Actinoalloteichus fjordicus: one gene and its partner. The protein of the gene in region 1 interacts with the protein of each later gene in a pairwise test. Links are inferred from orthologs where the notes say so. Each region holds a gene or a part of one and is shown in the gene's direction. Other genes may lie near its edges.

Region 1 (4,435 bases):
GGGCGTGCTCCGGTCGCCCTCTCGGCGATCCGGCCGGGAGTCGTGACCTGGAGCACGTGGTCGATACTGGCCGTCACGGCACAGGAACATGCAGGTCAGGAAGTATCGGCCCCGCGCATGCGGGGATGGCTCCAGCGGGGAGGCGAACGGGCCGACGATGGTGCATCGGCCCCGCGCATGCGAGGGCGGCTCCTGGCCGATCAACTGCGCGAACCTGGCGAGCGCATCGGCCCCGCGCCCGTAGGGACGGCCCCAGGATGGTGATGCCGTCGAGCACGGCGAAGGCATCGGCAACCCACACTCGGGCGGCTCACGGCGGCTGACCGCCCTTCGTCGTTGATCACCTCTTCGTTCGTACGACGAGGGGCTCTGGCCGTCAAGGGACTCATAAGCCCCTGGCCGAACCGGCCCTCTTCCTACGAAACGGCCTGCTGACAGCGCCGCACCGCCGCTGCCACCCCCGCACGCGGCGGGGGTGACTCGGCGGCGTCTCGACTCGGTGTGTCGTGCGGTGAGGCAGGATCCGCTCCAGTGCAGGCGGCCTGTCGACCGCCGTCGAGGAGCGTGCCCGCCGACCTGGCGCTCAGCGGTCCTGGAGGGCCACTCTGGCGCTGACCTCGCCCAGGGCGTCCTGATACTCCGGCGTCGGGTTCATCACGGCCGCCATCCGGATCTGCGCCAGTGCCTCGGTGAGTCTGCCCTGCCGTTGCAGGGTGCGGCCGAGGGCGAGGCGGGCGTAGTGATCGGCGGGATCGAGCTCGATCGCGGTGGTGAAGGCCTCCTCCGCCCGGCGGAACTGGGCGGTGTGCAGGTAGGCCCGGCCTGCGAGAAGCTGGACGCTGTGGGCGGCAGGGTTCTCGGCCAGCACGGGACGCAGCGCGCGCAGCGCCTCCAACGGGCGCCGATCGGCGAGCAGCGCCTCGGCCCGGCGGAAGGCGTCGAAGATGTCCTCGCTACTCATGGTCGACTCAACGCTACGCGGCACGAAGCTGTTCCACCTCCGCCATCCGGCTGGCCTGGGCCGGCCCGCTGGTCACCCGGAGTGGTCTGCCGCCGCCCGCACGGGGCTAGGCGCACCCGTCACCGAGCCGACACGGGTACGACGGGGACCGACGGCGGCCCGCCGCGCCGACCCCGACCGCCGCCCGTTCGACGGCGTGTCGGCGGTCGGCGCGGCGGGCCTGCCGACCAGCGGGCACACTTGATCGATCACCCGGCCCGGACCTGCGCCGAAGGGGCGCTGTGACGGGGGAGACGCCTGCCTTCGGCAGGGCCGGTCCACTCGCGGGCTAGGCTCGACGCCGATCAGTTTCACTCAGGGTGAGGAGCACAGGTGGCAGTCATCGAACAGGTCGGCGCCCGAGAGATCCTCGACTCGCGCGGCAACCCCACCGTCGAGGTCGAGGTCGCACTGGACGACGGCACGGTGGCCCGTGCGGCGGTGCCCTCCGGCGCCTCCACCGGAGAGCACGAGGCGGTCGAGCTCCGCGACGGCGACAAGGACCGGTACAACGGCAAGGGCGTCGAGAAGGCCGTCACGGCGGTGCTCGACGAGATCGGCCCGGAGCTGACCGGCATCGAGGCCATGGAGCAGCGGATCGTCGACCAGAAGCTCATCGACCTGGACGGCACCCCCGCCAAGTCGCGGCTCGGCGCCAACGCCACGCTCGGCGTCTCGCTGGCGGTGGCCAAGGCGGCGGCGGACTCCAGCGGTCTGGAGCTGTTCCGCTACGTCGGCGGCCCGAACGCGCACCTGCTTCCGGTGCCGATGTTCAACATCGTCAACGGCGGTGCCCACGCCGACAACGACGTGGACATCCAGGAGTTCATGATCGCGCCGATCGGCGCGGAGTCCTTCCGTGAGGCGCTGCGCTGGGGCGCGGAGGTCTACCACTCGCTGAAGTCGGTGCTCAAGAGCAAGCAGCTGGCCACCGGACTCGGTGACGAGGGCGGGTTCGCCCCTGACCTCGGCAGCAACCGCGAGGCGCTGGACCTGATCACCACGGCGATCGAGAAGGCGGGCTACCGGCCGGGCCGGGACGTCGTCCTCGCCCTGGACGTCGCCGCCACCGAGCTGTACTCCGAGGGCTCTTACACCTTCGAGAAGCGCACGCTCTCCGCCGAGGAGCTGTCGAGCTACTACGCCGAGCTGGTCGCCGCCTACCCGCTGGTGTCGATCGAGGACCCGCTGTCCGAGGACGACTGGGAGGGCTGGACCCACCTGACCGCCCAGATCGGCGACAAGGTGCAGATCCTCGGCGACGACCTCTTCGTCACCAACCCGGAGCGCCTGGCGCGCGGCATCGACGAGAGCGCGGCCAACGCGATGCTGGTCAAGGTGAACCAGATCGGCACGCTCACCGAGACGCTCGACGCGGTGGGTCTGGCTCACTCCAACGGGTTCAAGACGATGATGAGCCACCGGTCCGGCGAGACCGAGGACACCACCATCGCCGACCTCGCGGTGGCCGTCGGCAGCGGCCAGATCAAGACCGGCGCCCCCGCCCGCAGCGAGCGGGTCGCCAAGTACAACCAGCTCCTGCGGATCGAAGAGGCGTTGGGCGACGCCGCGCGGTACGCCGGAGAACTTGCCTTCCCCCGCTTCACTCCGGGAGCCTGAGGCATGGCCAGGCGCGAGCGGGACCGACCGCGTGGGCGAGGCGAGTCCCCTCCCGCTCGGTCGGCCGATCGCGCCCGGCGCACCACCAGGAACAGACAGGTGAACATCGCCAGCACCCTGCGCCGCCGGGTCCGCCGCCGCGTGAGCAGGCGTACCGGCACCGGCGGCGCCTTCGGGCTCGCCTCGACCCGGCGCGCGGCGATCCTCGCGCTGGTGGTGTGCGCGCTGGCGCTGAGCGTTGCGGTGCCGCTGCGCACCTACTTCACCCAGCAGGCCGAGATGACCGAGGCGGCGGAGCTGCGCGGCAGGCTGGAGCAGGAACGCGGGGAGCTGGAGCAGCGACGCGACCAGCTCTCCGATCCCGCACACATCGAGGCGGAGGCACGGCGGCGGCTGCGATACGTCCGGCCCGGCGAGACGCCGTACATCGTGCAGCTCCCCGCCGAACAGCGAGAACAGGCGGCGGACTCCGCCGATCAACAACCGGAGCAACAGGACGCCCCCTGGTTCGCCAGGCTGTGGCGTTCCATCACGGGAGGCGAGGAATGAGCGTCGGATCATCGGTGCCGGGCGCGACGCGGGCCACGGACGGCGATCGTGCCGCCGTCGCCGCTCAGCTCGGCAGGTCGCCGCGTGGGCTGCTGTCGGTGGCCGCCCGCTGCCCCAGCGGGCATCCGGCGGTTGTGCTGACCAGCCCTCGCCTCGAGGACGGCAGCCCGTTCCCGACGCTCTACTACCTGACCTGTCCGCGACTCACCGGCCTCGCCAGCACCCTGGAGACCTCGGGGTTGATGCGGGAGATGACCGAGCGCCTCGATGCGGACCCGGAGCTGGCCGCCGCATATCAGCGGGCGCACGAGTCCTATCTGGCACAGCGCGACGCGATCGAGCCGTTGGGCACCGAGGTGAGCGCGGGCGGGATGCCGACGCGGGTCAAGTGCCTGCACGTGCACCTGGCTCACCGGCTCGCCGTGGGTCCGGGCGTGAATCCGTTCGGCGACGAGGTACTGGACCGGCTGGCCGAATCGTGGCCCGCAGGCGACTGCGCCGGGCCTGCCGACGGCCGGGACTCCGCCGCACCCTGATCACGGCTGCATCGTGGGCGTTGTTCCACTGTGATCATCGTTTCACGGTGATCGTGCTGCACCGAGCCCGTGCTTCACTGTGTGTGCGCTTCACCGGGAGCAGACGATTCCGGCGGTGAGATGGGTTCGTCCGAGCAGGAGCACGGGGCCGGTGGACAGGGCGGTGCCACTTTCGTCCATCGGGGCGGATGTTCGCCTCCGGTAGGCCGGTTCTTCCGCCGAAGGTTGAGAACCTCGGCCCGGTGAGCTGAAATACTCGGTGTCTTCGGTGATCGGCTCGGCGCGCGAGGAAGGTGCAGTCCTGGTGACAATCCCGGCGCAGCAGGCTTACGACGACTCGACCCGCACCTGGTGGCGATCGCAGCGGAGGTCGAGTCGCAAGGTCGCCTCGGCGGCCGTCCTGTTCGCCGTGATGTTGTTGCCTGCGACGCTCGGCGCCGTCGAGTCCTCGCCGGTGTTCCCCCGGCAGGACAGTGACGTCGCGGAACTCGCACTGTCCGATACGGACAGTCTGATCAACCTGTTACGCCACCGCGACGACGACGGCGGCGGTTACGGGGTCGGCGGCCGTCTCCCGGGCGGCACTCAGATCAGCCCGGAGTACAGCCAGGCTTCCTCCGGACCGGGATCGCGTGACGACGACGACAGCTCGGTGATCGGGCCCGGCGCGAACGCGCGAGGCATCCCCGGCGTCGTCCTGGAGGCCTACCTCGCGGCCGAGGACACCCTC
Region 2 (4,455 bases), 2.0 Mb from region 1 along the record:
TGCCCGCCTGGCTGACCTTCACCTCCACCGGGATGCACACCAGGGCAGGCCAGCCCCTGGCCGAGGCCTTCGCGATGGTGCGGGGCCGAGCAGACGTCGTGGCCGTGGGGGTGAACTGTGCCAGCCCGGTCGGCGTTGCCGAGGTGGTGCGACTCGCCGCCGAGTGCAGCGGTAAACCGGTGGTGGTCTACCCCGACGGCGGTGAGGTCTGGAATGCCTCGGAGCGGGCCTGGGCCGGACCCGGCCGGTTTCGTCCCGGCGACGTCCGCGACTGGATCGCAGCGGGTGCCCGCCTGGTCGGCGGCTGCTGCCGCGTCCGACCCGCCGAGATCGCGGCGCTGGCGGCCGAGGTCGACGCCTGCACGTGACTCGTGCGGACCGATCGGCGCGGGCGGGGGCTCGGGCCGAGCGGACGAGTGGTTTCCGGCCTGCCGGGCGGGTGCGCCGGCCTCGGCACGATCCGGTGCAGAGGGTGAGGACAGACCCGACCACCCGCTGATGGTGACTTCGGTGACAGCCGTCGGACACACCTCCCCGTTGCTCACCGAGCCCCCTTCGCCTGCGGCGTGGGCGACCGTCGTGGGGGCGACGTGATCGACCGTTCTCGGCAGCGACGTGTGCGGCGACCCGGCCGAGGAGCCGAGAGGTTCTCGGCGGTGAGTCGATGCCGCCCCGTGCTGAGCGGTGGGCCACGGCAGCCGTGCCAGGACGACGGCGGCCACCCGAGCGCGGGCACCTGCGAGGCCGTCATCGTCGGCGTGATCGGGGATACGGGTGGCGCCCTCGCCTGCGGCCCGGTCGGGACGACCCACGCCGGCAGCTCTCGGCCCTGCCCGCCCCCTTCGACAGCCCGGCGGGCCCAGGGCATTGCTGAGCAGCCCGGCGACGAACCCGGCCAGGGCGAGAAGCCCGGAGCCCGTTTGCCGTGGCTCGCGCCGCCCGGCCGCGATGATCGCTCGGGCCGACCTGGCGACGACCATCGTCCGCATGCGAGACCACCGGCGAGCGGACCGCCGTGACGGTGGGTGAGCCGCAGGCTCGGCGAGCCACGGCGCCGCCGTGGCGGGCGCGGTGCGGCGGGTGTCGAACAGTTGAGGAGTGTGGTGAGAAGTCATGATTCGATGATCGAACAGGTGTTCGATTTCGGCAAGATATCGATCGGGTGGAACACCTGCTCCGTCGCGATTGCGGCCGGGATTCGATCGAGCCCGGCTGCTGCCACGCCGTGCACGCCCTACTGCCCCGACGGCGACTCGGCTGGTCCTCGTGAGTGAGTGCCCGCGACGGGCCGGGGAGGTGCGGATCGAGAATCCGGACTTCTTTGCGCAGCAGGCAGGAGACCGAGAAACGGCTCTTTCAAGAGCAAGGACGAGTCGGCCACGGCGCGATCGAGGAGCCAGCCGTCCGGAGGCCACCGTCAGCGCCTCCCGCAGGCCGGGCCCGCCGCGCGATCGAACGCGCCTTGGACCTAGAAGGGCGGAGCTGCCTGATCGGGACCTCCTCCCGTAGGCGGTGGCCGTTCGCTGCTGCGGCTCGGGGTGGGCTGCAACCGCCGTCGACCGGCTGCGTGCGCCCCGTCACCGCGCCCGGGCTGACCGTCCGGAAGGAGATCGACGTCCATGCCTCGCCGCAGGTCTCGATCGGGCAGGTCTGGGCCGGGCAGGGCTTGCTCGGCGGGCTTGCTCGGGCGGGCCTCGCCGTCCTCCTCCTGTCGTGGCGACCGCGTTCCGCAGGCGGTACAGGCCCGTCTCCTACACTCCGGTGCGTGTCCGTCGCACCAGAACCAGCTCAGCCCTCGACCGTCGATCGTCGACCGATGATCGCTCCGTCGATCCTGTCCGCCGATTTCGCCCGGCTGGCCGACGAGGTCGCCTCGGTGGCGGGGACCGTGGGGCGCCCCGGCGCCGACTGGCTCCACGTCGACGTCATGGACAACCACTTCGTGCCCAACCTGACGCTCGGACTGCCCGTGGTGCAGGCCCTCCTGGCCGCCACCGACATCCCGCTGGACTGTCATCTGATGATCGAGGACCCGGATCGATGGGCTGTCGGCTACGCCGAGGCGGGCGCACACAACGTCACCGTGCACGCCGAGGCCGCCGCCGACCTGCTCGGCATCGCCCGTGATCTGCGGGCGGCCGGGTCTCGGGCCGGACTCTCTATCAAGCCGAACACCCCGTTGGAGCCGTATCTCGACGTGCTTCGCCACTACGACACGCTGCTGGTGATGTCCGTGGAGCCCGGTTTCGGCGGGCAGTCCTTCATCCCGGAGACCCTGGCCAAGGTCCGGCAGGCCCGACACCTCGTCGACACCGGGCACCTGCGGCTGCTGGTGGAGATCGACGGCGGCATCAACGCCCAGACGATCGAGGCTGCGGCCGAGGCGGGTGTGGACTGCTTCGTCGCGGGCTCGGCCGTGTACTCCGCAGCCGATGCCGGGGAGGCAGTGGAGTACCTGCGATCCAAGGCCGCCGCCGCAGCCCCGGCCCATCGGACACCGGCTGAGCGGCCGTAGCGGATCGTGTGGTCCCCCGACGGCAGCCCCGCCTGCCGTCGCATCGTGCACGGTCGGCATGTCTGTTGTGTCGTCGTGCACGGTCGGCGCGCCTGTCGTGCCAGACCTGCGATCGGCCGGTCTGCTGTCTCGTCCCCCGCGGTCGCAGGTCTGCTGCTGCACGCGGCGGCGGCGCGGCGGCGTGTCTGCCACCTCGGCCCGCTGCGTCGACCTGCCCGTCGAGCGGCGCCGCCATGCCGAGTCGTCCCCTCCGCCAGGCAGTCACACCCCGCACCGCAGTCGATCACCCGGCCGTCGCACCGGCACGTCGACGGCAGTCCGGGGCGCACGTGTCCACGGCAAGCTGTGTGACCTGCGACGCGACGTCATGTCGAGTATTCGCCAAGGGGGCGGCCGTGCTTCGACCACGTCGGATTCGGGCGTCCGACGAATCATCTCGGTGATCGGGTTCCCGTCGCATGAGACCAGCACACCCGAGATAAGAGTCGATCCCCCGACGGTGGGAGACTCGGACTGCAGGTGCCGCAGTCGCCGCACACCTGGTTCGTCGCCGCCGCGCGTGCGAACGGTCGTCCACTCGTCATGGAGGTCACCAGTGTTCACCGGGATCGTCGAGGAACTGGGCGAGATTCGCGAGGTGACTCGCCTGCCCGACGCCGCTCGACTCACGGTCGCCGCCGCCTCGGCGGTCTCCGACGCACGACACGGCGACTCGATCGCGGTCAACGGCGTCTGTCTGACCGTTGTCGACGTGCGCGACGGGACGTTCACCGCAGATGTGATGTCGGAGACACTGCTGCGCAGCAACCTCGACGGCATCGAGCGTGGCGACGTGGTCAACCTGGAACGAGCGCTGGCCGTCACCGCCCGGCTCGGCGGACACATCGTGCAGGGGCACGTCGACGGCGTCGGCGCCGTGGTGGAGCGCAGCCCGGCTGAGCACTGGGAGCTGGTGCGGATCGCCCTGCCCTCGGCCCTGGCCCGCTACGTGGTCGAGAAGGGCTCGATCGCCGTCGACGGCATCTCGCTGACCGTGAGCGCCGTCGACGCGGACTCCTTCACGGTCAGCCTGATCCCGACCACACTCGAACTGACCACCCTGGGTCGGCGAGCGCCGGGTGATCGAGTCAACCTGGAGGTCGACGTGTTGGCCAAGTACGTGGAGAAGCTGACTGCGCACGCCGCCCGTCCCGTGTCGCCCAGCCCGGTCACGACGGAGGTGACGCGATGAGCGAGGGGCGGCCGGGCTCCGGGCCCGACGTGGCGATGATCGAGCGGGCGATCGCCGACATCGCCGCAGGCAGGCCGGTGATCGTCGTCGACGACGAGGACCGGGAGAACGAGGGCGACCTGATCTTCGCTGCGGCGAAGGCCACCCCTGAGCTGGTGGCGTTCATGGTGCGACACACCTCGGGGTACCTGTGCGTGCCCCTCACCGAGCAGGACTGTGCGCGGTTGGACCTGCCGCCGATGTACCACAGCAACCAGGATCGGCGGGGCACCGCGTACGCGGTGACGGTGGATGCCAAGGACGGGGTGACCACCGGCATCTCCGCCGCCGATCGCAGCCACACCATCCGACTGCTCGCCGACCCCGAGGCCACCGCCTCCGACCTGCTCCGTCCCGGACACGTGGTGCCGCTGCGGGCCAAGGAGGGCGGGGTGCTCCGGCGTCCCGGCCACACCGAGGCGGCCGTCGACCTGGCGAGGCTCGCGGGACTGCACCCTGCGGGTGTGCTGTGCGAGATCGTCAGCCAGAAGGACGAGGGCGAGATGGCGCGGCGGGAGGAATTGGAGGTCTTCGCCGCAGAGCACGACCTCGCCCTGATCAGCATCGCCGACCTCGTCGCCTATCGGCGCAGGTTCGAGAAGCAGGTGGAGCGGGTCGCCGAGGCCCGCATCCCCACTCCGCACGGGAACTTCCGTGCCTATGGCTACGA

What was found. The genes of interacting proteins can lie anywhere in the genome.
Region 2: the proteins of eno (region 1) and rpe interact in binary tests that used the Escherichia coli proteins (3 or more experiments, as listed by UniProt). The link is inferred for Actinoalloteichus fjordicus from one-to-one orthologs.

What each region holds. Positions count from the first base shown.
Region 1 is NZ_CP016076.1:796,698-801,132, forward strand. Bases 546-3,476 are described here. They hold eno (phosphopyruvate hydratase), read left to right. Parts: upstream 546-1,333; coding sequence 1,334-2,620; downstream 2,621-3,476. Other genes in these bases: UA74_RS03735 (tetratricopeptide repeat protein), read right to left, coding at 584-961; UA74_RS03745 (FtsB family cell division protein), read left to right, coding at 2,720-3,169; UA74_RS03750 (DUF501 domain-containing protein), read left to right, coding at 3,166-3,476. Outside these bases: more of UA74_RS03750, read left to right, coding at 3,477-3,705; UA74_RS03755 (lytic transglycosylase domain-containing protein), read left to right, coding at 4,010-4,435. UniProt on the Escherichia coli protein: Catalyzes the reversible conversion of 2-phosphoglycerate (2-PG) into phosphoenolpyruvate (PEP). It is essential for the degradation of carbohydrates via glycolysis.
Region 2 is NZ_CP016076.1:2,768,837-2,773,291, forward strand. What follows is about bases 715-3,665. They hold rpe (ribulose-phosphate 3-epimerase), read left to right. Parts: upstream 715-1,816; coding sequence 1,817-2,515; downstream 2,516-3,665. Other genes in these bases: UA74_RS12395 (riboflavin synthase), read left to right, coding at 3,111-3,665. Also shown: mmuM (homocysteine S-methyltransferase), read left to right, coding at 1-368; more of UA74_RS12395, read left to right, coding at 3,666-3,746; UA74_RS12400 (bifunctional 3,4-dihydroxy-2-butanone-4-phosphate synthase/GTP cyclohydrolase II), read left to right, coding at 3,743-4,455. UniProt on the Escherichia coli protein: Catalyzes the reversible epimerization of D-ribulose 5-phosphate to D-xylulose 5-phosphate.